One region of the Mesorhizobium sp. M0761 genome, then DNA from elsewhere that is predicted to be linked to it. Evidence: riboswitches for the same ligand, from Rfam matches in the RefSeq annotation. Region 1 holds a riboswitch; the other holds the start of a gene.
What was found. A riboswitch is a leader RNA that binds a small molecule or an ion and turns the genes downstream of it on or off. The one in region 1 is predicted to bind thiamine pyrophosphate.
Positions count from the first base shown of each region.

Region 1 (15,568 bases):
GCTCCTCGGCGTCGGTGTCGGTCGATGGATCGGCCGGCGGGTTGAGCAGAAACGCCCGCTTGCCGCGCCGCAAGATTTCACGCAGTGCCTCGACATCGAGCACATCGGCAACCGCAGCCTCCGCGCCCTGTTCAACCAACCATGCGGCCTTCGCCTCGTCGCGCGTCACCACCGTGACATCCTCGCCCTGCCGCAACAGCGCCATTGCCGCCGTCGAGCCGACATGGCCGGTACCTCCAAGAATGACATGCATGGTCTCGTCCTTCCCTTGCTGATTTCATGCCGGATTAATGGCTGGGGCGGCGAAGGGTTCAAAAATCGGGGGACGATGCTGACAGGAGGTGACGCTGGCTTTCCTCGCAATGCACGGCGCAGGGGTCGTTCGCATCTTGCAAAATTATGGAACGAGGTCGTGCCCAGCGAGTTATATTAGCGCAACCTTGAATAGGAGGCAGCTATGAGAAAGCTCCTGCTTGCTTCGGCTATCGCTATCACTGCGGCGGCGGCGATGATCGCCCCGGCGAATGCCGGCGGGCGCGTCGTGATCGGCATCGGCAACGGCAACGGCTACTATGACGATGACTACAATGACAGCTATGGCGACTATTACGATCGCTACGCTCCTCGCCCCTACTACCAGTATAATGCCTACGATAACGGCTTCAGGTACCACAGGTATCACAGGCACCATCGCCATTGCCGCATAGAGTTGGTCAAGCATTGGCGCCATCATCACAGGATCGTCGAGGAAATTCGCGTTTGCGAACGGTGATCCGATAGGGTGAAACCGGTCGGCCGGCATCTGCCGGCCGGCCGCTTCCTGCGCGGCTGCCGGCCTTATCGCGGCTTCCGCATCAGCATCGTCCCGTAACCCACGGCCAAAAGGTCGAGCCCGACCTTCAACAGCTTCACCACCACATCTCGTCCCTCGCCGGTGCGTTCGGCGAGCGCCTTCACCGACTGGCCTTCGAGGCAGATTTTGCGAACCACCTCCGCCACTTCCCAGTGGGCCATGGCGGCGATGGCATGGGTGTGGGCGCGGCCGGCGTTGAGCACGCGGTCGGGGATGCCGCCATTGATGCGGCCGCCGTCAATGCGCTCTTCCCACGGCATCGGCCGCAGCCCGTCACGCGAGGCGCGCTCGAAATCGTCGCGAAACCGCTGGCCGGCCTCACGCTGCTGGCGGGTCAGCGAGGTGATGCCGACCAGCGGATCGACATTGCGCACCCGCACGATGCCGCCGGTCGCGGTGTAGCCGTCATTGGAGACCTCGTAGACGCGCCGCGCCTCTTCGGTGCCGACGCTCAACCGCTTGCGGCCGAAGCGATCGTCCTTCAGCGCGAAATCATGGCCGATCTCGCGGCGGATGCGCACCTGCTCGGCTTCGCCCGCTGGCAGCTTCGGCGGCTGCGACTTTGCCTTCCTGGCAATCTTGCTACCCATGTATGATTCCTCCTGGTTGCGAATGGGGTGGCGTAGCAGAACCTGGGTTCCTCGCCCCACGGAGTGGGGAGAGGAACAGAGCCTCACGGGTCGCTCACACCATCTCCGCCACAGGCCGGTGGAAGCGCGCCTGGTGGTATTCGCAGTAGCTTTTCAGCGCCCTTGTGCGCAGGCCGCAGCACAGCATCTCGAGCCCCGGCCGGCTGCCGGGAGCATCGTTGTCGGGGTCTTCCTCCAGCGTCAGGTCGAGCGGCGCGCGGCAGCGGTCGAACAGGCAGTCGATGAAGCGCATGGCGGCGACATGCGGCTGACGCCCGAGCGAGGCAGGGCGCGGCGCCGGCACATTGAAGCGGTAGATTTCGCCGTCCACCACCAGCCGTCCTTCGCCCCGGATCGAGGGCGCCGGACGGGCTGGCAACAGAGGCCTGGCCGCCGATGGCTGACGGGTCGGTTTGGCGGCCGGTTTGACCGGCGCGGCCTGCTTCGAAACTCCTACTTCCGTTACGGGCTTGCTTGGCTGCGCCGGCGGATTCCTCTTGGCGGTATTCTCGTTTGCCGCAGTCTTCCCCGTCGCATTCTTCCTCGGTCGGCCGCCGGACCTGCCGCCTCTGGGGTTGGCGAAGCCGATGGTCTTCAACGCGCTGTTGCGGTGGACGATGCCGATGATGGCATTGCGCGAGACCGGACTGCCGCGCAGCGCCGTGAAGCGGACGGCGATCCCTGTGGCCGACAGGCCATCCCTCAGCCAGACGGCGATCTCCTGCAATTCGGTCTCGGTATAGGCAGTCATGTCGGTATCCATTGATTGCGCGCGCAAAGGCGGAGCGCCGGCCCGAGGGCCTACGGGAAAAAATCAGAGCGGATGGTCGGTGCGGTCAGCCGATACTGGCGGCCGGCAGCGAGCCGGCGAGATGCCGCAAGGCGGCTTCGGCGGCCGCTTTGGTGAGGGCGGAAACCGCCCTGCCCGTCAGCCGGTCGAACAGGATGACGGTGCCATCTTCCGTGCGGATGCAGGAAATACCCTGCCCGCCGGAGACAGCCCTTGGCGCACCGGCGGCGCCATGGGCCGAAGAGGTGGCCGGAGCCGGGAGAGGAGCGGCTCCGGCCGTTCCGGTCGATCGGGGGAACGACGGTTCGACCGGATCCGGGGCAAGAGCCCCGGTTTGCGTCCGGACCGGGGAGGAGGACAGCCCGGACGATGGGAGAAAGCTGAGGATGCCTGCGGAAACGCTTGCGGTTTGTTCGATCATGCGCTAAGCGTACGATATGTACGAAACGTACGCAAGCGAAATCGTACGTATTGGACGATAAATTTCAGGCAATTTGTACGATGCAGGAACCGAAGCACAGATTGCAGCAGGCACGGGCGGAGGCGGGTTATGCCTCGCCGAGCGACGCCGCGCGGGCATTGCGCGACATCAACAAGAACACGCTGATCAGTCACGAGAACGGCAACCGGCCGCTGTCGCGCAAGGCGGCGGAGAAATACGGCCGCCTGTTCGGCGTCGATCCCGGCTGGCTCTTGTTCAACGGCGACGGCGGCAGCCTTTCGGGTGGCCATTTCGGCTTTGACGAGTCGGGCCGGCAGATCCCGATGCCGTCGCTGGCCACCGTCGACGTGCCCATTGTCTCATGGATCAGCGCCGGCGAACTCGGCAGCCAGGACATGGTGGTCAATCTCAGCGACTATCCGACCATCCCCACCACCGATCTGGAGCAGGGCCAATGGATTGCGCTACGCGTCGACGGCCCGTCGATGAACAAGATCTCGCCACCGGATTCGATCATCTTCGTCAACCTCAGGGACAAGCGGCTGGTGACCAATGGCTGCTACGTCATTTCGGACGAATCCGGCCAGGCCACCTACAAGCGCTACCGCCCCAACGAGAACCCGCCCTTCCAGCCGGCCTCCTACATGGACATCCCGCCGCCGGCGCTCGAAGGCGCCATCACCATCATCGGCCGGGTGAAGCGCTCGATGATCGATATGTGAGGGAGAAGGCGGTGAGGCGCAATCTCCCGCCTCGAGGGGGAGATGGCCGGCAGGCCAGAGGGGGTCGCGGCGCGTAAGGCGCTGACGTCCTCTGTCCGCGATAGGAAGTCGCGTCAGGACGTATCGACCCCCTCTGTCGCCTTCGGCGACATCTCCCCCTCGAGGGGAGAGATTACGCGCCCAAAAACTCGTTCGTGAAATACGCTCTAAAATCCGGCTTCTCCTTCAGAACCTTGCCATCGCCATCGAGCAATATGCTGGCGTTGAAGAGATAGGTTCCCATCGCCTCGATCTTGGCCCTGTCGATGGTGCCGATGACGCCGTCCTGGCTGCGCAAGAAATGCCCGTCGACGAGCATCTTCAGCGAAGCGTGGACCAGCGCCGGGTCGGTCAGCGCGTCCTTGTTGGACGCGATCAGCAGATCGCCGGCTTCCTGCGGGTGATCGCAGGCAAATTGGTAGCCGCGCCGCGTTGCCTCGACGAAGGCCGATGCGGCCTTCGGGTTTGCCTGGAGATATGCATTGCTGGAGGCGATCAAGGTGGTGTGCTCGTCGGGCACGCCGTAGTCGGCGTAGCGGAAGCTGCGCTGCCTGACGCCTTTCAGCTCGGCAGCGACTCCTTCCCAGGTCGAGACCTCCAGCGTGAAGTCGACCGAGCCGTTGGCCAGCGCCTCATAGGCCGAGGTGCCGAGCGTCACGGTCTCGAAAACGCCCTTGCCACCATCGTGGCGGATGATGGTCGAGATCAGCGTGTTTTCCCAGGCGCTGCCGAAACCGCCATAGGTCAGGCCGTCAAGGTTTTTCGGGCCTTTGATCTCACTACGGTCCGCGTTGAAGACCAGCCGTCCGGTCTCCTGCTGGACCACGGCGTAGACCGCTTTGAGGTCGGCGCCGGCGGCCCGCTGGGTGAACAGGCCGACGCCGGCAATGCCGAAATCGGCGATGTGGTTGGCGACCAGCGTGCCGGCGCCGGTATCGCCATAGGGCAGGATCTCAACATCGAGCCCAGCCTCGTGGTAGAACCCTTTGTCGCGGGCAACGAACAGGCCGACATGGTTGGTGTTGACCGTCCAGTCGAGCGCGACGGTGATTTTTTGCGCAGCCGCATGAGCGCGCGAGGCCAGCGGCAATCCGGCGGCCAGCGTCAGCAGCAAAGCCTGCCGGCGTGTGAATTCCGTCATGAAAAACTCCTTTGAGCGGTCTGCGGGAACAAGCCCCGGTCAGTCCCGGGATTGAGCAGCGTGTCGAGGATGTCGGCTTCGAGCGCGGCGGCCTGGCGCGCGGCATCGCTGCCGGTGGTGCGCGGGCGCGGCAGCGGCACGGCGATCTCGCCGGTGATGCGGGCCGGCCGCGCCGACATCAGATAGATTCGATCGGAGAGGTAGACGGCTTCGCGCACGTCATGGGTGATCAGCAGCGCGGTCCAGCGGTGGCGCTGCCACATGCCTTCCAGCCAGCGCTGCATACCCGCGCGGGTCAGTGCATCCAGCGCGCCAAAGGGCTCGTCGAGCAGCAGCATGTCGCGCTGCTGCACCACGGTGCGCAAAAGGGCGGCGCGCTGGCGCATGCCGCCGGAAAGCTCGGCCGGCCAGGCGCGCTCGAAACCGGCAAGGCCGAACTCAGCGAACAACGGCGCGACGCGTTCGCGCGCCGCCTTGCGGCCAAGACCCTGCACTTCCAGCCCCAGCGTCACATTGTCGATGACGCGCCGCCACGGCATCAGCGCGTCGCGCTGCGGCATGAAGGCGAAGGGGCTGCCCTGCAATGGCGCGCCGTCGAAGCGCATGTCGCCCTCGCCTTTCAGCGCGCCGGTCAGCAACTGGAACAGCGTCGACTTGCCGGCGCCGGAAGGGCCGAGGATGGAGACGAACTCGCCGGCCGCGACATGAAGCGAAATGCCGGCGAGCACCTCAAGCGCGCCGAAGTTCTTCCTGATGTCCCGGAGTTCGAGCCGCGTCATTGACGGTTCTCTTCTGCAGCTTCAACCTTGCCGTCGCGGCTTTCGCTCCCTGCATTCTCCCAAGGCATGGCGAAGCGCTGGACGAGCACCGCAATGGCGAACAAGACAAGCGTGAGCGCGGCGCTGACGGCGACCGCGGCGAGCACCAGATCGGGCCGAAAGTTGTTCTTGGCATTGAGCATGTAGATGCCCAGCCCCTTCGCCGCCCCCGCATATTCGGCGAAGATCGCGCCGACGACGGCGTAGGTGATGGAGATGCGCAGCCCGGCGAAGAAATAGGGCAGCGCCGAAGGCAGGCGCGCCAGCCAGAAGATGCGCCAGCGCCCTGCCCCCATGGTGGCGAGCATCTGCGAAATCGCCTTGCTGGTCGCGGCAAAACCCTCGACCAGCGCCACCATCATCGGGAAGAAGGTAACGAGCGCCACAAGCAAGATTTTTGGCATCAGCCCGAAGCCGAACCACAGTACGATGAGCGGCGCAATCGCGACCAGCGGCAAGGTCTGGCTGACAATCAGCAGCGGAAACAGCGCGCGGCGCAGCGGGGCCAAGAAATCGACCACCGCCGAAAGCACGAAGGCAGCGACCAACGAGCAGGCGAAGCCGGCTGATGTGGCGCGGATGGTGGGCAGCGTGTTGTCGGCAAGGGCAGCGCGATGCTCCCAGGCCTGCTGCAGCACGCGCGACGGCGCCGGCAGCATGGTGGGCGCAGCGCCACCATAGCGGGCGTAGAGCTCCCACGCCGCGAGGAGCAGGGCGGAGGCGCAGGCGGCGGGGATGGTCTTGGCGATGGCTGCGGCTAATCTCCCCCCTCGAGGGGGAGATGTCGCCGAAGGCGACAGAGGGGGTCGTCTCGCATAGAGCGCCCACGCCTTGCCGATGCGAAAAGGACGTCGGCGCTCCACGCGCTGGGACCCCCTCTGGCCTGCCGGCCATCTCCTGCTCGAGGGGGGAGATTCGTGGGCATCGCGGTCTTCGCCAATCGCCAATGGCTCCCCTCCTCTCTGTGCTGAGGGGTCAGAGGCATCTCCTCCACGCAATGGGTCAGATAAACCAGCCACGGCAATATCCTCAAGGAACGACGCTTGAGCCGCGGCTCAGACGGCGCTCGGGCTGTTCGCCGAGATCGTGATGTCGAGGGTGACGTGGCCGGCGCCGGGGCCGAAGCGGCAGAAGGCCTCGTTGAGCGTGGCAAACACCGCACCGGCATCGCCACGCAATTTGGTGCAGAAGTTCTTTGAGCGCTCAAAGACGCCGGACTGTTTCAGGAAATCGATGCAGCCGTAGATCTCGTCCATATGGTCGCCCGTGCCCATAACGTAGAGCGAGAACTGCGCCGCCACCGGCTGGCCGGTCGACGGCGTGGCCTGGACAGCGCGGATCGCGGCGATCTTGCGCTCGTCCAGCGGAATGGCGGGGCCGCCGGTCTCGTCGGAGCGGCAGATCGGATCGTCGGGCTCGCCCGGACAGCCGCGCGAGACCGCCGCCGAAAGCACGCAGTGCTTGCCGCTTTTGGCCGCCGCGACGAACAGGTCGCGCATGGCGGGAAACAGCACCTCGGGCGGCCCGACCATAAGGGTCGAGATGTCATCGGTTTCGATCCGCAGCCGGTCGCGCCAGGGATCGAGCGCGCCGAGCGCGCCGAGGATGACGCCGACGAAATCGTCGGTCATGGGATAAAGGGAAATCTGTGCGCCTGAAAACATCGCCCGCCTCGCTCCGCTGGTATTATCCAGATCAGCTTTAGGGTCCGAAGGCTTGCCGCCCTCATCTCAGCCCCGACGATACGGAGCACCCCTGTGGATGGGCGGGTTAAAGCACCGTTCGCGGCATTGGGGAAGCCGTTTGTTGAGGCACTGCGGGAAAGTGTTTTGGGCCAGACGTGCCGGGCGCCCGGGCGTTAACAGACGACTCGTCAGTTCGTTGCGTTATAACGTTTCCACGAACTTCTTATAACTGCGTTGAAATTCAAGCTGATAAACGTAATTATAAGAAAACGGCAGAGACTCCGCGCAGCCCTTACGGTTTCTGGATTTCCTTATCCGCGACCCCATCCGGACTGTGCTCCTGCATCGCTCGGGCTTGCCTGTGCTGGTCCCCTCGCCCCAGCGCTACGCCATCCACAAGCTGATCGTCGCCTCGCGACGCGGGCCGAGCGCTGGCGCCAAGCGGGAGAAGGATCTCCATCAAGCGCGCCTGCTGACCCAAGCGCTCGAAGCCACGCGTCGCCAGGACGACCTTGCCTTCGCCTTCATGGAAGCGTGGGACAAGGGCGAAAACTGGCGCGAGACGATCCGGGGCGGCTTGAACCTGTTCGACGCCGCCACGAGGGAAAACAGTCACACCATCCTGGGGAAATCCCTCCGCGAAATTGGTGCGACTCCTGAAGGATTCACGATGCGGGATTAGCTGAAGCGACCGCTGCTATATTCATTTCCATCGTCCCAACCGTACGAAATTGGCTTGACGCTTATTCGTACATAAAGTACGATATCTCTTTTCGCAGAGAGGAATGTCCTTGAGCACAGCGAACCATGTTGCCTTCGCCGATCTCTCTCGGCCTTTGCTGTCACCCCCGTCGTTGCCGCCGCCTTTGTTGCCGCCGCCTTTATTGCCGCCCCCTTTGTTGCCCTTGTCATTCGATCAGTGCGAACGCCTCGCCGGGGCTTGGCGAATGGCCAGCCAAGACATCGCCGACGACATCCGCTTCATCCGCCAATATCTGAAAGTCGTTGCCGAGAAGGACGAGAGGCTGTCGACCGGCACCCTTGTTCACAGCCGCGCCTATGTCGAGGCCTGCGCCGGCTGGCTGCCACAGACTGTAACGCGCTATCTGCGCCACCTGCGCCAGATCACCGAATGCGAACTGGCCATGACAGCTGCCGGCATTCGCTTTGCGCTGTCGAGTTATGCCTGGGAGGCATGAGGGCGCCTGTCGCCAAACACACGGAATTGCGCTGCCCGTCGCAGGCGCAATTCGTCAGGTTGAGAGGCTCGGGCGCGCCTGAACGGCGGGCGCCAAGGATGGCCCCGGCCAGCGAATTCCGGCCTTGCTTTATTTCGACTGGCCTTATTTCTGGCCTTATTTCGATTTGGCTTTGCCGGACTTTGCGGCGGCAGGCTTCGCCGCCTTTGGCTTGGCGGCTGCCTTGCGGGGCTTGGCGTCAGCTTTCTTCGCCGCCTTTTTGGGCTTGGCGACCGCGCCATCGACTTCAGCCGTGGCCTGCTCCCAGTGTTCCTGATGCGCGCCTTCAGGCCGGCCGGCCTTTTCCCAGATCTCGTGCGCGCGCTGGCGAATGCGGTCCTGTTTGTCGTCCGTCACTTAAGCCTCCGTGGTTGGGTCCGGTCGGTTGGTCCAGATTCCACGAAAACATTAGCCGAAAATTCGACCGGCGTCTTGAGTGACGAGACATCTCAGCGCGGGTCGGAAATCACCGCAACGCCGAGCAGCGCCGCTTTCTTGACGATCAGCCCGGCGAGGTCGGCATCCGAACGATCGGTGCCGGTGCGCTCCCGCAGGAGCGCGATCGCTTCCTTCATCGATAACAGCGCCGTGTTGCGCTCGGCCAGCAACTTGTCGCAACACGCCGCAACATTGGCGGAGTTCGGGGTCTCGACATGCGGCAACATGGCAATTCTCCTTTCATCATGTTCGTCATTCGGCCCTGCCGCCCTTTTGGGAAGAACGACAGGGCCGTATCACCGATGAATGGTTAGGTTGTCGAGCGTTACTCGACCACCTCGACAATCCTGCGCGTGCTGGGGTCGACCAACACGGTATGGTTGTCGACGACGGCGTATCTGTACTGAACGTCGGGAACCTCCTGCAGCTCGACAGTGTCAGGCAAGGCAGTGCCGACATTCAATTCGACGCCGAGCAGATTGACCGAGGCAAGCGGATGTTTCTTTACGTACTGGTGCACGACCGTGCGCTGTTCCGGGGTGATGATCACCTGCTGCTGTGCCGGCTGCGTGACGATGACCTCGTCGGCGGCGGCAATGCCGATACCAGCGATCATGGCGAGCCCGGCGACGGCGGGAATAAGGATGGTTTTCATCTTCGTCTCCTGTCGTTGTTGGCGAGCTCCGCCGTGTTCCCGCATGAGGCGAAAACAGCGCAGATCGAGGTGGCGGGCTCCTGGAGGCAAACGCAGCCGGTACGGTCTTGTTCCGCAAGCGGAGACTAAATTGATCGGCTTCCCGGTCATGCCAGCAGAACCCGCACCCGCAAGATTCGCATTGAAGCACAATCCCTCAGGAGACCTTCGACATGGATGATGCATGGCTCCAATTCCGGTGGCGATCGCGGCCGGCGCCGGCATTGATCCGGTGACCGCGTCGCCCGGCCAAGACCGGAACCGACCGCCTTCGTGCCACGCCGTGAAGTTTCAAGCAAAGGTCATTGCTTCGGCGGCTGCGCAGGCACCTCGCCAGGCTTGATCACCGGCGTCTTGCCCTGATCCGGCGGCGGCTGCGTCATACCCTGGTCACCACTGGGCGGCGGCTGCAGCACGCCGCCGCAGGGACCGAGCGTGCTGGTCGATTCGCCGCCGCCATTGGCGACCGGCGGCTTCTGACCATCGTCCTGAGGCTGCGCCTGGCAAGGCGCGGCAGGGCCGTGCTGGTCGCCATTGTCCTGCGCAGCCGCCGGGTCGGCCAGCGCCAAGAGCAGCACGCATGGGATGAGGGGGAAAGTCTTCATGGTCCAGCTCCTCTGGATTCATCTCCTTGGCAAAGCAGACTAGTCCTTGGCAAAGCAGACTGGCGGCAATTGGTTCCACGGAGATGGAGTGGTTGCCGGAACCTGACAGCCGGAAGTGAGTTCCACCTTCTCGACGCAAAGCCGCCCGGAGGAGGCAATCATGGAAGAACGAAACAGAAAACCCAATGACGAGGTCGAGGCGCCACCGAGCAAAAACGATGCCCGCGACAGGATCGCCAATGACGAGGTGGAAGCGCCGACGCCGCGCCGGCAGGATTGGGATGCGCTGCGTGGCGCAACGGTCCTGCCCGACGGAGCAGATGAGGAAAGCCTGCCGGACACCACCGGAGTCGAGAAGGAAGGCGAACTGCCCGAGGAGGATGACGACAACCCCTACCAGGACAGTGACGATGCCTTGCCCGACGACGCCGAGGAAGCCGCCATTGGTCACGACCTGGCGAGGCGCGGCGGCCCGTTCGACGACGTGTAAGGGCAGCGACCGCGGACTTTCGAGAGGTTTCCCGGGACGTCCACGCCGTCACCAGTTGGACCAAGGATGAGCTGAAGGCGATGCCGGAGCATCGCGATTGATATTTCGAAGGATCCGGCTGGTCGGATCCTTCGTTTAAGGCGCCTTGGCGGTTTGGTTGCTTTAGCCCTTGTGGTCAAGGACTGGACGGCGACGGCGACACACCTTCGACAGCCGCGAGGCAGCCGAGAGCACGAACGCGAAGTCCAATGTTCCAAGCGCCGTTGAGGCCGCTCGCCTGAAATCTTCAAAGTGCGCAAGAGATTGTCCGCCGCAGGCGGTGCGCACACGCTCCAGTATCGCAGACGACCGGCGTAACGGCCCATCGACCGCCGGCACTTAGTGCCGACGGGCGCATGGCTTCAATTCGACCCGGGATCGCCGAGCGCCTCGGTGACGAAGGACGCCGCGATCAGGTCGTCGGCGTCGAGGCGTAGGGAGCCTTCGACACCTCCCATGATGGCTGCGACCTTCTGGAAGGTCTGCATCTCGTGTTCAGTAACGCTGGCGTCTCGCATCCTGGCCTTCAGATCGGCGATGCGTCGGCCCAGCGAGGCCGACGTTCCGATTTCTCTGTTCGACATGGTGTCCTGCTCCTCCCCCAACCCATGCTGTGGACGTACTCAAGGCTGCCTATATATAAGGCAGCGCGAATACAGTCGCCGCAACGCGCGATATCTGGGAAGGTTCCGGCGCCAAATAGTCACGAAATAATACGTGTGGGGCTCAGTTATGGTCGCCCACGCGGCGGTAGACACCGCAAACCAGCGGCTGTCCATCGGGCTGGCCAACCCGCGTCGCGGGTCGCGAACGCGGGTCGGACTTGATCGCTGCGCGAACAGTCAGCGAGAAGCCGGCACCACGCCGGACACCGAGCGCGCCGTTTCGGGCGAAAACACCACGAAAGCAAAAACCAGAACGGCAGCGGCGACGATGAGCGAGCCGCCGGCGACGATCGGTTCAAGCGCCGGGTTTCCCTGCAGCATCACATACAGCGCCGGCAGCATGATCACCAGGCCGAGTGTGTAGAGCCCGTAGTGGATCATGGCGATGCGACGCGCCGCCTTTTGCGGATTGAGCGCGTAGTAGCCGCCGAAGATGGCGCTCGTCACCCAACCGAGCAGATTGATATGCGCGTGCGCCGGAAAAGCGGCGTGGTCACCCGAGATCGCCATCTGCAGGCCGGCCGCAATCCCCAACATCAGGAACAAGATGGCAGTTTTGAAAAAGAGTTCTGAAACCCTCGGCATGTCATTTCTCCCCCTATGCGGTCTGCGACCGCTTGCGACCTGGAGAATACACCCACGCGCAGAACTTTTCCACGCCCCGGTTATGGGGCCATGCCTGCACAGCTTTTTGCACGCTGTTCGACTTTTCTGGCTGCCACAACCCGGCGCCGCCGCGCTACGGCGTCAGCAAGATCTCGGCGCCCGCTCGCTCGTCGAACACCACCGCGCAGCCGCGCCCCAGCGCCACTGCCGACAGCGCGTTGGCCACCGTCTCGTCCGGCGATACGAAATCACCGGTCAGCACTCGCAACTCCTCCACCGCCCTGGCCATTGACACGCAGTGCCCGGCAACGCGATCGCTCGTGCAGGCGTCAATGACGCTGACGAGGTCGATCATCTCGAACTGGCCCATACCGGCCTCCACAAAAACAGCGTCCCGTCGCGGATATGAACGCCGAGGCGAGAGACAATGTTCCGCAGGTCCGATGCCCAGGCGGAGCACTCGACAGCCCGACCTGGAACGGGCCGGCCGGCGACAACCGCTTCGCTTGACAATAGGCCCTGTTTGTTCTCTATTTGTTCGGCAAAAACGCCTCTCACAACAGACGCGGCTAATGCTGCAACGCCGCAAAGGGAACGGTCGGGATGGAGCCCACCATCCTGCATGCGGATCTCGACGCCTTCTACGCCTCGGTCGAGCAGCTGCTCGACCCGGCGCTCAGGGGCAAGCCGATCGCCGTCGGCGGCGGCGTCGTGCTTGCCGCTTCCTACGAAGCCAGGGCTTTCGGCGTGCGCGGCGGCATGCCCGGACGACGCGCGCGCGAGCTTTGCCCCGGACTGATCTTCGTCGGCGGCCATTTCGCCGACTATCAGCGGCTGGGCGACGCCGCCATCAAGGTGCTCGACGATTTCACGCCGCTGGTCGAGCGGATTTCCATCGATGAAGCCTTTGCCGATGTGGCCGGCTGCACGCATCTGTTCGGACCGCCGGCCGAGATCGCCGCCACGGTGCGTCGGCGCGTCCGGGCAGAGCTCGGCCTGCCGATCTCGATCGGCGTGGCGCGCACCAAGCATCTGGCCAAGATCGCCTCGCAGGTGGCCAAGCCCGAGGGCCTGGTGGTGGTCGATCCGAACACCGAACTTGCCTTCCTGCATGATCTGCCGGTCGGCCTGATGTGGGGCGTCGGCCCGGCGACCAAGGCGCGGCTGGCCGAGATCGGCATCGAGACCATCGGCCAGTTGGCAAAGACGCATAGCGGGGCGCTGCGAAGGTTGCTCGGGCCCGCCACCGGCGAAAAGCTGGCGTCGCTGGCATGGAACCGCGACCCGCGAAAGCTCGAAACCCACAGGCGGTCGCATTCCGCCGGCGCGCAGTCGGCGCTTGGCAGACGGCCGGCCGAGGCGCGTATCTTCGGACCCGTGCTGCTGCATCTGGCAGACCGGGTCGCAAGCCGGCTCAGGGCGAAATCACGGCCCGGGCGCACGGTGACGGTGCGCGTGCGTTTCGCCGATCTGCACGCTGTCACACGCTCGCTGACGCTCGATCAGCCGATTTCGGCAACCGCGATGCTGGCCGAAATCGCCGGGGAGCTGGTGCGCGGCGTGCTGGCCGCCAACCCTCGGGAGAAGACCATCTCGCTGCTGGCGATCTCGGTGTCGCAGCTGGAAGAAAGTGCCGAGCTGCAGCTGGAGCTGCCGCTCGGGCTTGCCGATGAAAAGCAGCGGGCCGGCAGCAGGCAAGGCCTGGCGCGCTTTGGCGCCGACCGCGCCATCGACAAGATCCGCCAGCGCTTTGGCAGAGAGGCTGTCGGCTATGGCGCCGTGGCGCTGGAAGCCCGGCGCTCGGTTCCCGATGCCTTCCGCGAACTGGCGGAGAAGGAACTGTGAGTGCGGCGCGACGGCAAGGCCAATGTTTAGGCTGGGCCAGTCCGCGCTGCATTGCCGCTCTGTTTGAGCAGGCCGACCAACCAGGCCAGGCCGGCATCCATCAGCGCAACCTTCGGCACGATGCTGTTGATGTTGAAGTGGCCGAGCCGGATGGGCGTATCGACGCCGACGACACCGAAACGGCCGCCATACATGGCGAGGAACCGGCGCGGATAGGCCGATATCAGATCAGTCTGCGCAAGCACGGCCAGTCCGAACATGAAGTTGGGGACAGTCAGCGCGACGCGACGCGACAGGCCGCGTTCAGCCAGCACCCTGTCGACAAACCCGTTCGGATCGCCATTGCTCGAGACGACCATATGCTGCACGCTGCAATAGGCGTCGAGGCACGGATGGCCGGCGAAGCGGTGGCCGGCGCGCATGGCGACAACGAAATCCTCCTCATAGAGCTTGTCGACGGTGAAGCGTGCCGGCAGGCCGTCGAACGGAATCACCGCGACATCCATGGCGCGCGCTTCGAGTTCGGCGACACAGTCGCTCCAGGCAGTAGTGGGCGACGGTTCACCTTGGCGTGGCAGCAGTTGCCGGATGCCGATGTCGATGCCGGGGGCCAAAAGGCGGATCTGGTCGAGCAGCGGCGGCAGGAGCACCGACGACACCGCATCCGGCGCACCGATGGTGAAGCGGCGCGTCGAGCGGGCCGGATCGAACGGCTCGGCGCTGGCGATCACCCGGCGCACCCGCGCCAGGATCTCGGCCACCGGTTCGGCAAGCTCCGTTGCCCGGTCGGTGGGCACGACGCCGCGCGGCGTCTTCAGGAACAGCGGATCGCCAAGCACCTTGCGCAGCCGGCCAAGGCCATGGCTGACCGCCGAGGCCGACAGGTTTAGCCGCTCCGCCGAGCGACCGACATGCCGCTCCTCCATGATGGCCTGGAACAAGACCAGCAAATTGAGATCGGCGCGCGCCAGGTCAATTTTGTTCAGCATATTCCTGAAATCATATCACTGGATTCAGCAGAGTAAAGTTGCGAATGCCTTCTTCGACGCGAAGACGGTGGTGCCGGTTTCGTCGGCACTCATTCAGAGAGGAGCAAATCCATGCCAAACTTTCCCAATTCGGTTCTGGTCACCGGCGCCTCCGGCGCCCAAGGGTCGGCCATTGTCAGCGCTTGCCGCGCCGCCGGCGCCACGGTGGGTGTCCTGTTACGCAAGGGCTCGCCCGATCCGTTCGGCGATGGGGTCAACATCGTGCGCGGTGATCTCGCCGACCCCGGCCGACTGGCCCTCGCCTGCCTCGGCGTTGATGCGGTGGCGCTGACCTTGCCGGTCGGTGCAAGCCCTGAAGAGATCCTGCGCTACGGCCGCAACATTGCGGATGCGGCGCAGCAAGGCGGCGTCAAGCTTCTGGTGTTCAACACCAGCGGCCATGTGTCGGGCCATTCCGGCACGGCGGTGATGGACGCCAAGGCCGAACTCATCGACTACATCAAGACGTTCGGCCCGCCATCTATCGTCCTCAAGCCGACGCTGGCCATGAGCAATATCGCGGCGCCCTGGAGCGCGCCGGCGATCATGCATCAGGGCGTCCTCGCCTATCCGCTGCCGGCCAACTTCCAGACCTCCTGGATCTCCTGGCAGGATATGGCGGCCTACGTGTCGAAGCGCTGCGGCATCCGGAGCTTGCCGGTGCCAGCTTCGACATTGGCGGGCCGCAGGCGCTGACCGGACCGGAGATGGCCGTCATCCTGTCAGGCATTGTCGGCCGCGAAGTCAGCTATTATCCGGTGCCGCTGGCGGACTTCGCCGCCGCGCTCGAAACCGTGCTCG
Region 1 is NZ_JAMYPF010000007.1:108,436-124,003, forward strand. It holds gene NKI32_RS14010 (NmrA family NAD(P)-binding protein) at 1-253, opposite strand, end outside; gene NKI32_RS14015 (hypothetical protein) at 458-772, shown strand; gene NKI32_RS14020 (DUF6456 domain-containing protein) at 838-1,443, opposite strand; gene NKI32_RS14025 (GcrA cell cycle regulator) at 1,538-2,233, opposite strand; gene NKI32_RS14030 (hypothetical protein) at 2,319-2,693, opposite strand; gene NKI32_RS14035 (LexA family transcriptional regulator) at 2,774-3,436, shown strand; gene NKI32_RS14040 (ABC transporter substrate-binding protein) at 3,609-4,616, opposite strand; gene NKI32_RS14045 (ABC transporter ATP-binding protein) at 4,613-5,395, opposite strand; gene NKI32_RS14050 (ABC transporter permease) at 5,392-6,234, opposite strand; gene NKI32_RS14055 (YkoF family thiamine/hydroxymethylpyrimidine-binding protein) at 6,490-7,098, opposite strand; TPP riboswitch at 7,089-7,201, opposite strand; partial or broken gene NKI32_RS14060 (GSU2403 family nucleotidyltransferase fold protein) at 7,412-7,801, shown strand; gene NKI32_RS14065 (hypothetical protein) at 8,067-8,318, shown strand; gene NKI32_RS14070 (DUF2934 domain-containing protein) at 8,475-8,714, opposite strand; gene NKI32_RS14075 (hypothetical protein) at 8,807-9,022, opposite strand; gene NKI32_RS14080 (DUF1236 domain-containing protein) at 9,121-9,450, opposite strand; gene NKI32_RS14085 (hypothetical protein) at 9,792-10,094, opposite strand; gene NKI32_RS14090 (hypothetical protein) at 10,255-10,584, shown strand; partial or broken gene NKI32_RS31560 (PRC-barrel domain containing protein) at 10,551-10,685, shown strand; gene NKI32_RS14100 (hypothetical protein) at 10,986-11,207, opposite strand; gene NKI32_RS14105 (heme-copper oxidase family protein) at 11,466-11,873, opposite strand; gene NKI32_RS14110 (hypothetical protein) at 12,028-12,264, opposite strand; gene dinB (DNA polymerase IV) at 12,498-13,739, shown strand; gene NKI32_RS14120 (LysR family transcriptional regulator) at 13,766-14,728, opposite strand; gene NKI32_RS14125 (SDR family oxidoreductase) at 14,840-15,463, shown strand; gene NKI32_RS14130 (hypothetical protein) at 15,475-15,568, shown strand, end outside.

Region 2 (15,568 bases), on a different contig from region 1:
AGACGCCAAGGCCGTGCGTACGGCAGCGCAAAAAGCGCTGGCCGCCGAGTTCGAGGCGCGTGCCGAACGCTTCGGCGCCTGCGCCAATGGCGACCTTGCGCTCGGCTCCGACGGCACGCTGCGCTGGATCGGCGCGCCGATCGGCACGCTGGTTGCCGGCGAGGACGCGCTGAAGCCGCGCCTGGTGCTTTTGGCCGACGAGCAGTTGACCGGCCCCGCCCGAGACAAGGTCGCCGCGCGCGCCGAGCGTTTCGTCAATTTCCAGATCGAGTCGCTGCTGAAGCCGCTGGTCGACTTGAAGAATGCCGAGCAGATCGCCGGCATCGGCCGTGGCATCGCCTTCCAGCTCGTCGAGCATTTCGGCCTCATCAACCGCCGCGACATCGCCGAGGAAATGAAGTCGCTCGACCAGGAGGGTCGCGCCGCCTTGCGCCGGCTCGGTGTGCGCTTCGGCGCCTACCACGTCTTCGTGCCGGCGCTGATCAAGCCGGCGCCCGCCGGACTGATTACGCTGTTGTGGGCGCTGAAGAACGACGGCAAGGACAAGCCGGGCTTTGGCGACGTGGTGCACGCACTGGCTTCCGGCCGCACCTCGGTGGTCATCGATCCGGCTTTCGACAAGAGCTTCTACAAGCTTGCCGGCTACCGCAATCTCGGCCGCCGCGCCGTGCGCATCGACATTCTGGAACGGCTGGCCGACCTGATCCGGCCTGCGACCAACTGGAAGCCCGGTCTGGGACAGCGCCCGGACGGCGCCTATGACGGCCAGTCCTTCATGGTGACGCCGCCGATGATGTCCATCCTCGGCGCAACCGCCGACGACATGGAAGAGATCCTGAAAGGTCTCGGCTATCGCGCCGAGCCGAAGCCGCCGGCAGAGGTCAAGGCGCGGCTGGAAGCACAGGACAACGCGGTGCGCGAAGCCGCGGCGGCAAAGCTGGCGGAAGCGGCAGCGAAGGCCGAGCAGGCCCAGACGGCGGAAGCCGCTGCAGGCGAAGCTGTCGCTGAAGCGCCGACCGACAGTTCGGAGCCGGATGCGGCTTCCGCCACTGAGGTTACGGCTGAGGAGCCCGTTGCCGAAGTCGCATCGGAGGCTGTTGCAGACGCTCAGCCGGAAGCGCCTGCCGAGGGTTCGGAGCCAGCTGCGGCCGTTGAAGCTACCGCCGAGGTCCCAGCCATCGACGAAACAACTGCAGAGCCTGCAGCGCAAGAACACGCTCCGGCCGTTGCAGAGGCTGACGACACTGTCACCGAAAGCGCCGACGCTTTTACCTCCCCCTCGATGGGGGAGGTCGCGGCGCGAAGCGACGCGGGTGGGGGTGACAGCGCTGACGAAACCGATAGTGCAGACCGCGTAGCCGATGCAGGCGCAACCGCCGACGCCGGCGCTGCCCCCACCCCGGCGCTGCGCGCCGACCCTCCCCACGAGGGGGAGGGTGGAAGCGCTGAGCCTGTCCCCGAGGCCGAAGCGCCAAAGCCCATCTTGCTGTGGCGGCAGGGTCGTTTCGAGCAGCGCCCGCGCCATCGTCAAGGCCGGGACAATCGCCCGCGTAACGGCCAGGCTGGCCGCGCCGATGCGCCGGCCGACGCTGCCGGCGGACAGCCGGCACCGGGCGAACGGCCGGCCTATCAGGGCCGGCGCGACCAGCGCGACGGTGCCGCCAAGCCACGCTTCGACCGTTCGAAGTTCAAGCCCAAGCCGCAGGCCGAGGGCGAACAGCGCCGCGACGGCAAGCCGCAAGGCGAGCGTCCGCGCGAGGGCCGGCCTGACTGGAAAGGCGGCAGGCCGGAAGGCAAAGGCGGACCGCAAGGCGCCAAGCCGGCTTTCCAGGCCAAGCCACGCGAGGAACGCCCGGCGCGCTTCGATCCGGACTCGCCCTTCGCCAAGCTCGCCGCCTTGCGCGACCAGCTGAAGAAGTAAGCTCTGAGCATGATCCCGAAAAGTGGAACCGGTTTTCGGACAAGATCATGCTCCAACAAGAAATAACTCGCTGCGATGGTTGCTGAAGGTCGTCAGCGCATCGACAAGTGGCTGTTCTTTTCGCGCGCGATAAAATCGCGCTCGCTGGCGGCCAAGCTGGTTGTCGCCGGACGCGTCCGCATCAACAGCGACAAAGCAGCGCAGGCCTCCGATCTGGTCAAGCCTGGCGACGTTTTGACCATTACGCACGAGCGCCGTATTTTCATTTGGAAGGTGCTTGGCACCGGCGTGCGGCGCGGTCCGGCCGAGGAAGCGCGCACGCTCTACGAGGACATGTCCCCGCCGCCGGCGCCGAAAGGCGAGGCTGTTGCCGATGCCATTCCGGCGCTGCGCGACGCCGGCAGCGGCCGGCCGACCAAGAAAGAGCGCAGGCAAACCGACCGGCTGTTCGGCGAAGACTGAAGCCTTGGCTGTCTGCGCCATGCCGGCGGTCTGGAATTTCATTCCGGACACGCGGGCCCCGCCTGCAATGGCTGCCCTTGCAAGCGGCAGGCAAAGGCGTTACCTCACCAAAAAAGCCGCCGCATCGGCGCGAAAATCGGAAATCGATTTTTCGGAAGGCACGATGCGCAGATTCAAAGTGTTAGAGCGTACTTTGTGCGTCCAAGTGGACGCACGTCGCTCTAGCAAGAACGGGACGTCCCGGAGCCGACCAATGACCTATGTCGTGACCGACAACTGCATCAAATGCAAGTACATGGACTGCATCGAGGTCTGTCCGGTCGACTGCTTTTACGAGGGCGAGAACATGCTTGTCATACATCCCGACGAGTGCATCGACTGCGGCGTCTGCGAACCGGAATGCCCGGCCGATGCAATCAAGCCCGACACCGAGCCGGGCCTCGACAAATGGCTGCAGGTCAACACCGAATACGCCGAGAAATGGCCCAACATCACCGCCAAGAAGGAGCCTCCGGCAGATGCCAAGAGCTTCGACGGCGAGGCCGGCAAGTTCGAGAAATATTTCTCCGCCGAGCCCGGCGAAGGCGATTGAGCGCATGACCCTGGAATCGGAATCGATTTCGGAAAGGGTGATGCGCAAAGCAAAAAAGTGCGGCCTATTGGATCGTCATAACGCTGCGTAACGCGCATCATACATTAACTGCCTTGACAGGCGGCGATGTCGCTCGACCTTCGCGTTTGCAGCAAAACCTTGATTCTTCCGACTTTTTGTGCTACACCAGTTGAAACATGCCGGTGACACAACGTCGATTTATGGCGCAAGCGCCCCAAATCACTGAAAGGTGAAATCCCCAATCGGACCAGAGCGATCTGGGCCAGGCAGTCGCTATGTATGCGGTTTGCCGGTCCCGGCTTTTTCCGATGGGTTCATCTTGTTGTGCGGCTAACGATCGGTGTCCCCGGTCGCATGCGTTCGGACCGGCAGGCCGCCGGTGCCACAACAAGGAGTTCAGGGCGTAATGGCAACGATCACCCCGCAGAAGAAGTCCACCTCGGCACGCCACGGTTTCAAGACCGGCGAGTACATCGTCTATCCGGCACACGGCGTCGGCCAGATCGTCTCGATCGACGAGCAGGAAGTTGCGGGCCACAAGCTGGAACTGTTCGTCATCGACTTCCAGAAGGACAAGATGCGCCTGAAGGTTCCGGTCGCCAAGGCGACCTCCATCGGCATGCGCAAGCTGTCGGAAGAGGATTATGTCGAGCGCGCGCTGAAGGTCGTGCAGGGCCGCGCCCGCGTCAAGCGCACCATGTGGTCGCGCCGTGCGCAGGAGTATGATGCCAAGATCAATTCGGGCGACCTGATCTCGATCTCGGAAGTCGTGCGCGACCTCTACCGTGCCGACAACCAGCCGGAACAGTCCTATTCCGAGCGCCAGCTCTATGAGGCGGCACTCGACCGCATGGCGCGCGAGATCGCGGCAGTCAACCGCATGTCGGAAACCGAAGCCGTGCGCCTGATCGAGGTCAACCTTAATAAGGGCCCGAAGCGCGGCGCCAAGGCCGACAATGAGGAAGCCGAGCAGGAAGAAGCTGCCTGATCGCTTTCACCGTCGAATTCATGAAAACCCGGCCTTGTGCCGGGTTTATGTTTTTACCCTCCCCTTGTGGGGTTCCAAGGACGGGCGAGACCCGTGGCTCGCCCAGGCAGGTCGCTGCGAAGATGGGGGACGGCAACAGACCCGACCCGGACCTTCCGTCCGACCTCCCCACAAGAGGGAGGTAGAAGGCTCAGCCGCCGGCTTCCTTCTCCGCCTCCTGCTTCAGCGTCGCAATAAAACGCTTGGTCCGTTCCCGCTCCGGATTGCTGAACACCACGGTGGACGGCCCCTTCTCGACGACGACACCAGCATCGAGGAACACCACCTCCTGCGCGATCTTGGAGGCAAGGCGAAGGTCGTGCGTGGCCATCACCATGGTGGTGCCTTCGCTGGCGAGTTTTCCGAGCACGTCGACCACTTCCTGCGCCAGTTCCGGATCGAGCGCCGAGGTCGGCTCGTCGCAGAGCAGAACCTTGGGCGACGGCGCCAGGGCGCGGGCGATGGCCACACGCTGCTGCTGGCCGCCCGACAGCGTTGCCGGCCAATCATCCGCCTTGTGCGCCATGCCGACCTTCTCGAGCAGCGCCAGTGCCCGCTCGCGCGCCTTTGCCGTCGGCCATTTCAGCACCGTCACCAGGCCTTCCATGACGTTCTCGATCGCGGTGCGATGCGGGAACAGCTGGAAGTTCTGGAACACCATGCCGGTCTGCAGCCGCAGGCGCTGGATGTCGCGGCTGGGGATCTTGATGCCGGGACGGAATTCCAGCGTCTCGTCGCCGATGCGCACCATGCCCGAGGTCGGGATCTCCAACAGGTTGATGCAGCGCAGCAGAGTGCTCTTGCCACCGCCGGAGGGACCGACAAGCGCGGTGACGCTGCCTTCGGCAATGGTGACCGTCACGCCCTTCAGCACCAGATTGTCGCCGAAGCGCTTTTCGATATCGGTGAGGCCGATCATGAGCGCGCCTCCAGGAAGCCGCCATAGCGGTTGAGCCGCTCCTCCAGCCGCGTCTGCAAGGCCGAAAGCACCGAGCTCATCGCCAGATAAAGGATCGCCGCCTCGACATAGAGGATCAGCGGTTCATAGGTGGTGGCGACGATGCGCTGCGCCGCCTGGAACATCTCCGGCACGGTGATGGCGGCGGCCAGCGACGTATCCTTGACCAGCGAGATGAAGGTGTTGGACAGCGGCGGCACGGCGACGCGGCCGGCTTGCGGCAGGATGGTGCGCCGCATCGCCTGGCTCCAGGTCATGCCGATCGAATAGGCCGCTTCCCACTGGCCCTTCGGCACCGAGCCGATCACGGCGCGGATAATTTCCGAACTGTAGGCGCCTATGTTGAGGGTGAAGCCAATCAGCGCCGCCGGAAAAGCATCCAGCAATATGCCGACCGAAGGCAGGCCGTAAAAGATCAGGAACAGCTGCACCAGAAGCGGCGTGCCGCGAAAGATCCAGACATAGAAGCGGACCACGGCAACCAGAGGCTTGGGGCCGAACAGCCGCACCAGGGCGACAACCAGGCCGACGAACAGGCCGAGTGCGAACGATAGCAATGTCAGCGGTACGGTGAAGATCAACGCCGCCCACAGCAGTGTCGGCAACGAGTCCAGCATCAGGTGTAGCCAGTGCGGCACGAACGGCTCCTCCCTCACAGACCGCCGCGGTGACGGCAGTGCGATTGTGTGCTTCTCATATCATGCGAATAACGGCGAGCCGTCAAAGACGGCCCGCCGCTATTTGTCATTGCCGGCAAACCGCCGGGAGATGGTCTTTACTGCGAGACATCCTGGCCGAAATAGGTATCGGCGATCTTCTTGTAGGTGCCGTCGGCCTTGATGTCGGCCAGCGCCTTGTTGATCGCCGCGACCAGCTCCGGATCACCCTTGCGCACGATGACGCCGGAATAGTCGGCGTTCTCTTCCTGCGCGGCGATCTTCACATTGGCGTCCGGCTTGTGCTTCTTGAAGTCGAGGAAAGACAGGCTGTCATTGATGGTGGCGTCGGCGCGGCCGGTGAGCAGCAGCTGGATCGACTGGTCGAAGCCGTCGGTGCCGACAAGTTCGGCGCCGTTGGTCTCGGCGAGCTTGCCGAAATTCGATGTCAACGACTGTGCCGACTTCTTGCCCTTGAGGTCGGCGAAGGTCTTGATGTCGGTGTTGTCGCCGCGCACGATCAGCACGGCCTTGGAGGCGATGTAAGGATCGGAGAAATCGTACTTGGCCTTGCGCGCGTCGGTGATGCCGACCTCGTTGATCACGGCGTCGTAGCGGTTGGCGTCGAGGCCGGCGATCAGCCCGTCCCATTTGCCTTCGAGGAACTCGACCTTGACGCCGAGCTTGTCGCCGATCGCCTTGGCGATCTCGACGTCGAAGCCGACCAGCGCGCCGGAAGCATCATGATAGGTGAAGGGCGCATAGGTGCCTTCGGTGCCGACCTTGAGTGTGCCGGCCTGCTTGATCTGGTCGAGATTGGCGCCGGCGTGGCCTGATGTAACAGCCAGAACCTGCAGCGTTCCGGCGATGATGAGCGAATTGAGCCATTTCATTTCTATGTGATCCCGTCCTTGGCCGGTGTCCGGCGCTTGTGAGAGCCGGAAACTGACAGATACAGCGCAGCAAAATAAGGAACCAGATTTCAAAAAAACGGCGATCCAGAAATCAGATTCTCAAAGCAGCTCCGATCGGTGCCAATAGTCCCGATCTGCGGTGTCGATGCGCCCTGTCGGACCGCACAAAACAACCGCCCTCGGCGGCGGAACCAATCCCCGGTATGGCACGTTCATGGCTTGTTGTAGGGCGCCGCGTTTCCATTTCAAGAACCCTTGGCTGCGCTAGGCCCGAAGCAATTCCAGGAAAGTGGGAAAGCGGTTTCCTTCGGAATTGCGTCAAACAGAGATAACGGCCGCCAGGCCGTCCGAAAATGTCCGGGAGCAGGAGCGCGGCATGATCGAAGACACGGCAGGACGGACCATGGTCCGCACGGCAATGAAAGCCCCCTACCTCGAGCGCGATGAGGAACATGTTCTCGCCTTGCGCTGGAAGGAGGACCAGGATCAGCAGGCGCTGCATCAGATCACCGTCGCCCATATGCGGCTGGTCATCTCCATGGCTTCGAAATTCCGACATTACGGCCTGCCGCTCGGAGATCTGGTCCAGGAGGGCCATGTCGGGCTGCTGGAAGCAGCCGCGCGTTTCGAGCCGGAGCGCGAGGTGCGCTTCTCGACCTATGCGACATGGTGGATCCGCGCTTCGATGCAGGACTATATCCTGCGCAACTGGTCGATCGTTCGCGGCGGCACCTCTTCGGCGCAAAAGGCGCTGTTCTTCAACCTGCGGCGCCTGCGCGCCCGTCTTGCCAATGGCGCCGAGCCGATCTCCAACGCCACGCTCTACCGCGAAGTCTCGGTAGCCCTAGGCGTCTCCGAGGCCGATGTCGCGAAGATGGATTCCAGGCTTTCAGCACCTGACTCTTCGCTCAACGCACCGCTCGCCGACGAAGCCGGCACCACCGAGCGGATGGACTTCCTGATTTCGGACGATCCATTGCCTGACGAGGTCGCCGGCGACACCATCGACGTCGAACGGCGCCTGATGTGGCTGAAGACGGCGCTCCGCGCGCTCAATGCCCGCGAACTCAGGATCATCGAGGAGCGCCGGCTGACCGACGAAGGTGCGACGCTTGAGGCGCTCGGCGAGACGCTCGGTATTTCCAAGGAGCGTGTCCGCCAGATCGAGGCCCGCGCCATGGAAAAGCTCAAGCTCGCGCTGGTCAAGCAGAACCCCGAATTCATGGCAGCGTGAGATTGCCAGGAACAGGGGTACCGCCCCGAGTTATCTCAGAAAAGTTATCTCAGAAAAAAGCACTACGAAGGCTGGGGTTTCTGACGAAGACCGGCGCTATCTGTCCGTGACGATCTTGACCTTGTCGCCGGCCGAAACCGAGGCGCCCGGCGACATCGCGTTGAGCACGCGGAACAGATCGAGCTTGCGGTCGACGCCGACCATCTGCGCCGAAAGTGTGCCCATCGTCTGCCCGGCCTGTACCGTGACGACGCGGATATGCAGCGGCTTCAGTGCCGCTTTCTCGGCGGGGCTGAGCACGCGGAACGAACCGCTGACCGAGCGTGCCACCGGATCGAGTGTCGTGCTGGCCGAGGGGGCGGCCGTCAGCAGGCGATAGACCTGGCCGCCGGCGCGGATCACTGCAATGTCGAACTGCCAGCCATCGGCGCCGGCGTGCGCTGTCGCCGCCTCGTTGCCGTCGATCGTCTCCTGGCGCACACTGGTCTCGTCGAGACCGGCCACCCAGCCGCTTCTGATGTAGTCGGTCAGCGCACGATCCTTGTCGATCGACACACCGTCGAAGCGGATCGCCATGTCGCCGGGACCGGTCGCCGTCACCGCCGCTGCCGAATTGTCGATGATGAAGCCGTCGGGCACCGTGAACGAAACGCCGAGGCCCGGATGCAGGAAGGTCTGGCCGCGCACATAGCCCTCTTCCGGCGTGTCGCCATAGAGCAGGCCGTCTATCCCGGCCAGGAAGGAATCGCGGTCGCGGGTGCCGATGCCCGGCGCGCCGAACTGGCGGGCGTGGCGCTGCGCCAGATCAATTCGCTGCGGCGTGTTGGGGTGCGTAGCCAGGAAGTCGAGGCTGGCGTCGGTGGCGCCGCTGATCGAGCGGAAATCGGTATAGGCCGACATCGACTGCAGGAAACGCCCGGCGGCATAGGGATCGTAACCCGCCTCGCCGATCGATTTGATGCCGATCGCGTCTGCCTCCAGCTCCTGGTTGCGCGAGAACTGCGCCAGCCTCAGCTTGCCGCGGATCAATGCCTGCTTGGCGGTCGGACTGTCGCCCAGCACATCGGAGACCACCTTGGTCGCCAGGCCTTCCTCGGCCTCGAGCTGCTGTCGCTGCAGACCGTGATTGGCGGTGACGTGGCCCATCTCATGCGCGATGACGGCGGCGAGTTCGGCCGAATCATTGGCCAGCGCCAGCAGGCCGCGGGTGACGTAGAGATAGCCGCCCGGCAGCGCGAAAGCGTTGACGTTTGGCGAATTGAGGATGGTGATGCGATAGGTCTGGGTCGGATTGGCCGACACCACGGTCAGGCTGCCGACAACCTTGGCCACCATGCGCTCGAGCTTGGGATCGGAATATTCGCCGCCATAGGTGGCAAGGATGCGCGGATGCTGTGCCTTCGCCAGTTCGGCAAGCTTGCTGTTGGCGGCGACATTGTCGACCGTGATCGGCTTGTCGGAAGGCTGGAAGCCAGATTCCTGCACTTCGGGAGGCGTGAACATCTGGCAGCTGGCCAGCGCCACGGCAAGGCCGGCCAGCGCGAGGAAGCGCACCAGCGGTCTGCGTTTCAAAGTGTCAGTGCCGGTCGGCAGCACGGCGTTCCTTCAGCTCTCGGCGCATGATTTGGACCGGGGTCCGCGCCAGCGAAAAATCGGTTTTCGTTGGCAATCCTGCACACATCAAAAAACCTACAGCGTTTACGCATCCGGCCGGATGCGGCGCTGTAGGGGGCAAATCACGGCTCGTGCCGGACCAGTACTAAGCGGACCTAGCCACATCAGCTGGACCATGGCAAGCAAGCGCCACATCACCTGTAGCCGGTTTGGTCGTAAATTATGTCCGCTTCCGGGCAATATCGCGTGATCCGCCCGAACTTGCGCCGATATAGCGCCGAAACGCTTCAGGGCCAGTGCCGTCGAAAAAATCGGCGGCAGGTCCCGTCGCGGCAACCCTGCCATTGTCCAGAAAAACCATCTGCTCGCCGATACGGCGAGCGTCTTCCGGCTGATGCGTGACGAACAGCACCGTCATCGCCCGCTCGGCATGAACGCCGGCCACCAGGTCGAGCATGTCGTCGCGCAGTGCTGGCCCGAGCGAAGCGAACGGCTCGTCGAGCAGCAGCACTGGCCGGTCGCGCACCAGAACGCGGGCGAGCGCTACGCGCTGCCTTTCGCCGCCGGAGAGTTCGCGCGGCAGGCGTATCTCCTTGCCGGCCAGGCCGACGCGGTCAAGCGCCTCGGCGATTGCGGCGCGATCGGCGTCGGTCAGGTTGAGCGATGGCGAGCGGCCGAGCCCGACATTCTTCTCCACCGAGAGATGAGCAAACAGATTGTTTTCCTGGAATACCATCGACACCGGCCGCGCCGAAGGCGGCTCGGCGCCGACATCGGCGCCGCCGATCAGCACACGACCGGACTCCGGCGTCTCGAAACCAGCCACCAGATTGAGCAAGGTCGATTTGCCCGAACCACTTGCCCCCATGATGGCGGTGATCTTAGATGTATGGAATTCGACATCGAACAGGAATGACGTTTCGCCATAGCTGAACGAGACCTTGTCCAGCCGGACAGTCGTGCCTTTCTCCACAGCGGACGTCACGATCTCTCTCCCCGTCCCAGCCAGTCTGCCGCGACCACCAATGCAAGGCAGACCGCCCCGAGCAGCAAAGCCAGCCCGGCAGCATCGGCCGTGCGATAGCTGCCCATGCGCGCCAGCAGGAGATAGGGCAAGGTCTGTACCGAATCGCTGCCGAACAGCGCGATGACGCCGAGATCGCCGAGCGACAGTGCCATGGCGAAGGCAAAGCCGGTGGCCAGCGGCCGCCGGAGCGATGGCCAGTCGACCAGAAGCAGCCGGTTCCAGCCCGCAATGCCGAGCTGCGCGCACAGCTTTTCGTGGCGCTCGCTCGCCGCATCATAGGCCGGGCGCATCGCGCGGATGGCAAAGGGCATCGCCATCACCGCATTGACGATGACGACCATGACCGGCGCGATGGCAAAGACATCGCTGACCGTGCGCAGCAGGAGAAACCAGCCGGCGCCGATGACAATGGGCGGCACGACGAGGACGAAGCCGGCGCCGGTGTCGGTGGCATGTTCGAGCAATGAACGGGCACTGGACCGGCGGCGCAGCGACAGTGCCCGCCGAGCCATGATCAGCGACAGCGACAGCGCCACCGAAAGTAGCGCCGCCGAGAGGGCGAGACCGGCGCTGGTCAGGGTCGCCTGACGCACGGCACTCTCGCCCGCCAGCCGGCCGAGATCGGCGCCGAGGCCGGACGCGACGGTGGCCGCCATTGGTCCGGCGACGAACAGCAAGGCGAGCACGATCAGGACGGCGTTGAACGCTGTTTCTGCTTTGCCGGCCAAGTGATAGCGGCGCGGCGCGACAGGCAAATTGGCGTCGCCGGTCACATTGGCGCCGAGCCGCGTCAGCGCCAGCATGACGGCAAAAGTCAGCGCGATCTGCAGCACCGTCAGCGTCACCGCTCGCGCCGGATCGAAGTCGAAACGCAGCGCCTGATAGATGGCGACTTCCAGCGTCGTCGCCGCCGGCCCGCCGCCGAGGATCAGCACGATGGTGAAGGAGGTGATGCAAAGCATGAAGACAAGCCCGGCGACGCCCGGCAGCGCGGCGCGCAGCACCGGCCACTCGATCAGCCGGAAGGCTGGCCTCGCCCCCATGCCGAGCTGGCTCGCCAGCCGCCATTGATCGGCCGGCACCGTTCCCAGCGCTTCGAGGAACAGCCGGGTGGCCAGCGGCAGGTTGAAGAAGACGTGGGCGACGAGGATGCCCGACAGCCCATAGATGTCGGGCCAGCTCTGGCCACGGATCGCGGCGAAATAACCGGCGCGGCCATAGAGCGCCAGTATGCCCAGCGCTCCGACAATTGCCGGCAAGGCAAGGGGCACAGTGAACAGCTGCAGGATGAAGCCGCGTCCGAAGAAGCGCGGATGCCGCGACAGCGACCGGGCGACGAAGAGCGCCGGTACGGCGGAAAGCAGAGTCGAGAGCGCAGCCTGCCAGAGCGTGAAGCGGACAACGCGCAGGAGATAGAGGTCAAAGGCGGACGCGGCGCCGGAAAGGTCGTGCGCGCCTTCGCGGATAAGGCCGGCGAAGGCGCCACCGATCAGCAGCGCGATTGCCGCAAGCGCGACAATGCCGGCCGTGATGCGGGGGTCAGAGCGTTGCACTCTTTACCGGGCGTCGCGTTCCTTCGCGCCCCCCTCTGTCCTGCCGGACATCTCCCCCACGAGGGGGGAGATTGGCGGTTTTAGCGCTCCGCTCATTCCTGCAGCTTCGGAGATTGGCGAAAGTCAACGTAAAGGCCAATCTCCCCCCTCGTGGGGGAGATGTCCGGCAGGACAGAGGGGGGCGCCGTAGAGCACTCATCTTTTGACTATACAGCCAAATCTACTTGCTCATCACCGCCAGCCATTCATCCACCCAGGCCTTGCGATTTGCCGCGACCTCTTCCGGGCTGAACAGCAAGGTCTTCGCCGGCTTGACCAGCCTATCAAAAGCCGGATTGAGCGGCTTGTCGGTTTTCCCGGCCGGGAACATCCAGTTGGTTTCCGGAATGACATCCTGGAATTTCGGCCCGGTCATGAAGGCCAGGAACTTCGCCGCCAGCGGATTCTTCGCGCCCGTGGTGGTGATGCCGGCGACCTCGATCTGCAGATACTCGCCTTCCTCGAACGAGGCCGCCTGGTAGCGCCCGGTGTTCTCGGCCACCATGTGGTAGGCCGGCGACGTCGTATAGGAAAGCACCATCGGCGCCTCGCCCTTGGTGAACAGGCCGTAGGCCTCGCTCCAGCCCGGCGTCACCGTCAGCACTTTGCCCTTGAGTTTCGCCCAGGCTTCCGGCGCCTTGTCGCCATAGACCGACTTGACCCACAGCAGCAGGCCGAGGCCCGGCGTCGACGTCCTCGGATCCTGGATGACGATCTTGTCGGCGGCATCGCCCTCGACCAATTCCTTCAGGCTCTTCGGTGGGTTCTTCAGCTTCTCGGTGTCGTAGACGACGGCGAAATAGCCATAATCGTAGGGCACGAAAGTGTCGTCGCTCCAGCCGCCCGGCACGTTGTTTTCAGCCACCGCGCCATGTCGGACAAACAGGCCGGAAGCCTTGGCTTCCGCGGTGAGGTTGGTGTCGAGGCCAAGCACGATATCGGCTTTGGTCGAGGCTCCTTCCAGCTTGACGCGGTTGAGCAGCGCGACGCCGTCGGCCGCCGAGACGAAGTCGACGCTGCAGCCGCACTCGGCTTCGAATTCCTTCTTCACCTGGGGTCCCGGACCCCAGTCGGCAGTGAAACTCTCATAGGTATAGATCGTGAGTTTTTCCTGCGCTGACGCAGGGCTTGCCAGTAGCGAAACAGCAAGCCCCAGCGCTGGGACAAGACGGGACAAAAACATGCGCATCGGCGCCTCCTTCATTCGTGTTGAAAGGAATTGAGGCGTCGGGCTGTCCGAAGCGTCTAATCCCTCCGCCGGTACAAACCGGATCAGGTTCAGCGGGTTGGCGAGACTGCCTCTCAGCCGGCCCGCGAAGATCGCGTCCGGCACCCCGTTAGAGCGTTTCGACACATAGGCTCGGCCAAGGTGCCACGCAAGCGGAAGTTTGCCCGAGCATGATCCCGGAAAGTGGAATCCGTTTCCGGAAAAAGATCATGCTCCAACAAAGAGTGACGGTGCCGCTCGGCCTTCCGTTTCGTCGGCGGGGCTGGTAAGGGCCAGCGGATATGAGCACATTCACCATCCTGCTTGGCGGCGATCTCGTCCGCACGCCGCGGCTCGACCGCCAGGTCGCGGGCACGCGCGTCATCGCCGCCGACGCCGGCATCGGTCATGCCCGCCTGATCGGCCTGATGCCGGAGCTGTGGGTCGGCGATTTCGATTCTGTGCCGGCGGACCTGCCTGCCGATCTCGCCGCCGTGCCGCGGGAGGTGTTTCCTCCCGAAAAGGACAAGACCGATGGCGAACTGGCGATCGCGGCGGCATTGGAACGCGGCGCCACCAGCCTGGTGCTGGCCGGCGCTTTCGGCGGCAAGCGCGCCGACCACGCCTTCCTGCATCTGGCGCTCAGCCTTCAACTGGCAGAGACAGGCACAAAAGTGCTGTTGACCAGCGGAGCGCAGGAAGGCGCCCCTTTGCTGCCCGGCAAGGCCGGCTTCGACTATGCCGACGGAACGCTGTTTTCGGTGCTCGGCTTTTCCGATCTTTCGGGCCTCACCGTGTCCGGCGCGAAGTGGCCGCTCGACCATGTCGAGGTCGTGTTCGGCTCGTCGCTGACCATCTCGAACGAGGTCAAGTCCAACAAGACCGGGGGCGGCCTCGAAATTGAGCTCGGCCATGGCCGCGCGCTGCTGCTCGCCCACCCCTACCCCTTGCCTGAAAGCTGACATGGCCCCGCCCCTTCTCAACCTCGACGGCATAAGACTGACCTTTGGCGGCACGCCGCTGCTCGATGGCGCCGAACTGACGGCGTCCGCCGGTGACAAGATCGCGCTCGTCGGCCGCAACGGCTCCGGCAAGTCGACGCTCCTGAAGATTGCCGCCGGTCTGATCGAGCCGCAAGACGGCGAGGTCTTCCGCCAGCCTTCGGCAACGGTGCGCTATCTCCCGCAAATGCCCGATATGGACGGCTTTGCCAATGTGCGTGCCTATGTCGAGGCCGGGCTTGGGCCTGCCGACGATCCCTACCGCGCCACATATCTGATGGAGCATCTCGGCCTCGCCGGCACGGAGAACCCCAACGATCTCTCCGGTGGCGAGGCGCGCCGCGCAGCACTTGCCCGCGTCATGGCGCCCGAACCCGATATTCTGCTGCTTGACGAGCCGACCAACCATCTCGATTTGTCGGTCATCGAATGGCTGGAAGAGGAGCTCGTCCGGACGTCTTCGGCGCTGATCGTCATCTCGCACGACCGACGCTTCCTCGAACGCGTCTCGCGCGCCACTGTCTGGCTCGACCGTGGCCAGACCCGCCGCCTCGACAAGGGCTTTGGCCATTTCGAGGAATGGCGCGACCTTGTGCTGGAAGAGGAAGAGCGCGAACAGCACAAGCTGGGCCGCCAGATCGTGCGCGAGGAGCATTGGCTGCGCTATGGCGTGACGGCTCGCCGCAAACGCAACATGCGCCGGCTCGGCGAACTGCAGACCATGCGCCAGCGTTTTCGCGGCCATCGCGGCGCCGAGGGCTCGGCCACCATGGTGGCCAGCGACGCCGCCGAATCCGGCAAGCTGGTGATCGAGACCAAAAACATCGAAAAGAGCTTTGGCGACCTCACCGTGGTCAAAGGCTTCTCGACCCGCATCCAGCGCGGCGATCGCATCGGCCTTGTCGGGCCGAACGGCGCCGGCAAGACGACGCTGTTGAAGATGCTCACCGGCGAGATGAAGCCCGACGCCGGCTCGGTGCGGCTCGGCACCAATCTGGAAATCGCCACGCTCGACCAGAAGCGCGAGGCGGTCGATCCGGCCGAGACCCTGGCGCAGTATCTCACGGACGGGCGCGGCGAAAACCTCGTCATCAATGGCGAGCAGCGCCATGTCGTGTCCTACATGAAGGATTTCCTGTTCAAGCCGGAACAGGCGCGCACCCCGGTGCGCGAGCTGTCCGGCGGCGAACGGGCGCGGCTGCTCCTGGCGCGTGTTCTGGCGCGGCCGGCCAACCTTCTGGTGCTCGACGAGCCGACCAACGATCTCGACATGGAGACGCTGGAACTGTTGCAGGAACTTGTCGCCGGCTTTGCCGGCACGGTCATCCTGGTCAGCCACGAC
Region 2 is NZ_JAMYPF010000006.1:206,033-221,600, reverse strand. It holds gene NKI32_RS12655 (helicase-related protein) at 1-1,921, shown strand, start outside; gene NKI32_RS12650 (RNA-binding S4 domain-containing protein) at 1,997-2,383, shown strand; gene fdxA (ferredoxin FdxA) at 2,637-2,975, shown strand; gene NKI32_RS12640 (CarD family transcriptional regulator) at 3,403-3,984, shown strand; gene NKI32_RS12635 (amino acid ABC transporter ATP-binding protein) at 4,175-4,942, opposite strand; gene NKI32_RS12630 (amino acid ABC transporter permease) at 4,939-5,619, opposite strand; gene NKI32_RS12625 (amino acid ABC transporter substrate-binding protein) at 5,757-6,530, opposite strand; gene NKI32_RS12620 (RNA polymerase factor sigma-32) at 6,928-7,785, shown strand; gene NKI32_RS12615 (M48 family metalloprotease) at 7,882-9,288, opposite strand; gene thiQ (thiamine ABC transporter ATP-binding protein) at 9,620-10,384, opposite strand; gene thiP (thiamine/thiamine pyrophosphate ABC transporter permease) at 10,381-11,979, opposite strand; gene thiB (thiamine ABC transporter substrate binding subunit) at 12,200-13,207, opposite strand; TPP riboswitch at 13,251-13,365, opposite strand; gene NKI32_RS12595 (thiamine diphosphokinase) at 13,528-14,187, shown strand; gene NKI32_RS12590 (ABC-F family ATP-binding cassette domain-containing protein) at 14,189-15,568, shown strand, end outside.
Region 2: it holds a riboswitch for thiamine pyrophosphate, as region 1 does, so the genes downstream of both, thiB (thiamine ABC transporter substrate binding subunit) here and NKI32_RS14055 (YkoF family thiamine/hydroxymethylpyrimidine-binding protein) in region 1, are expected to answer to the same signal.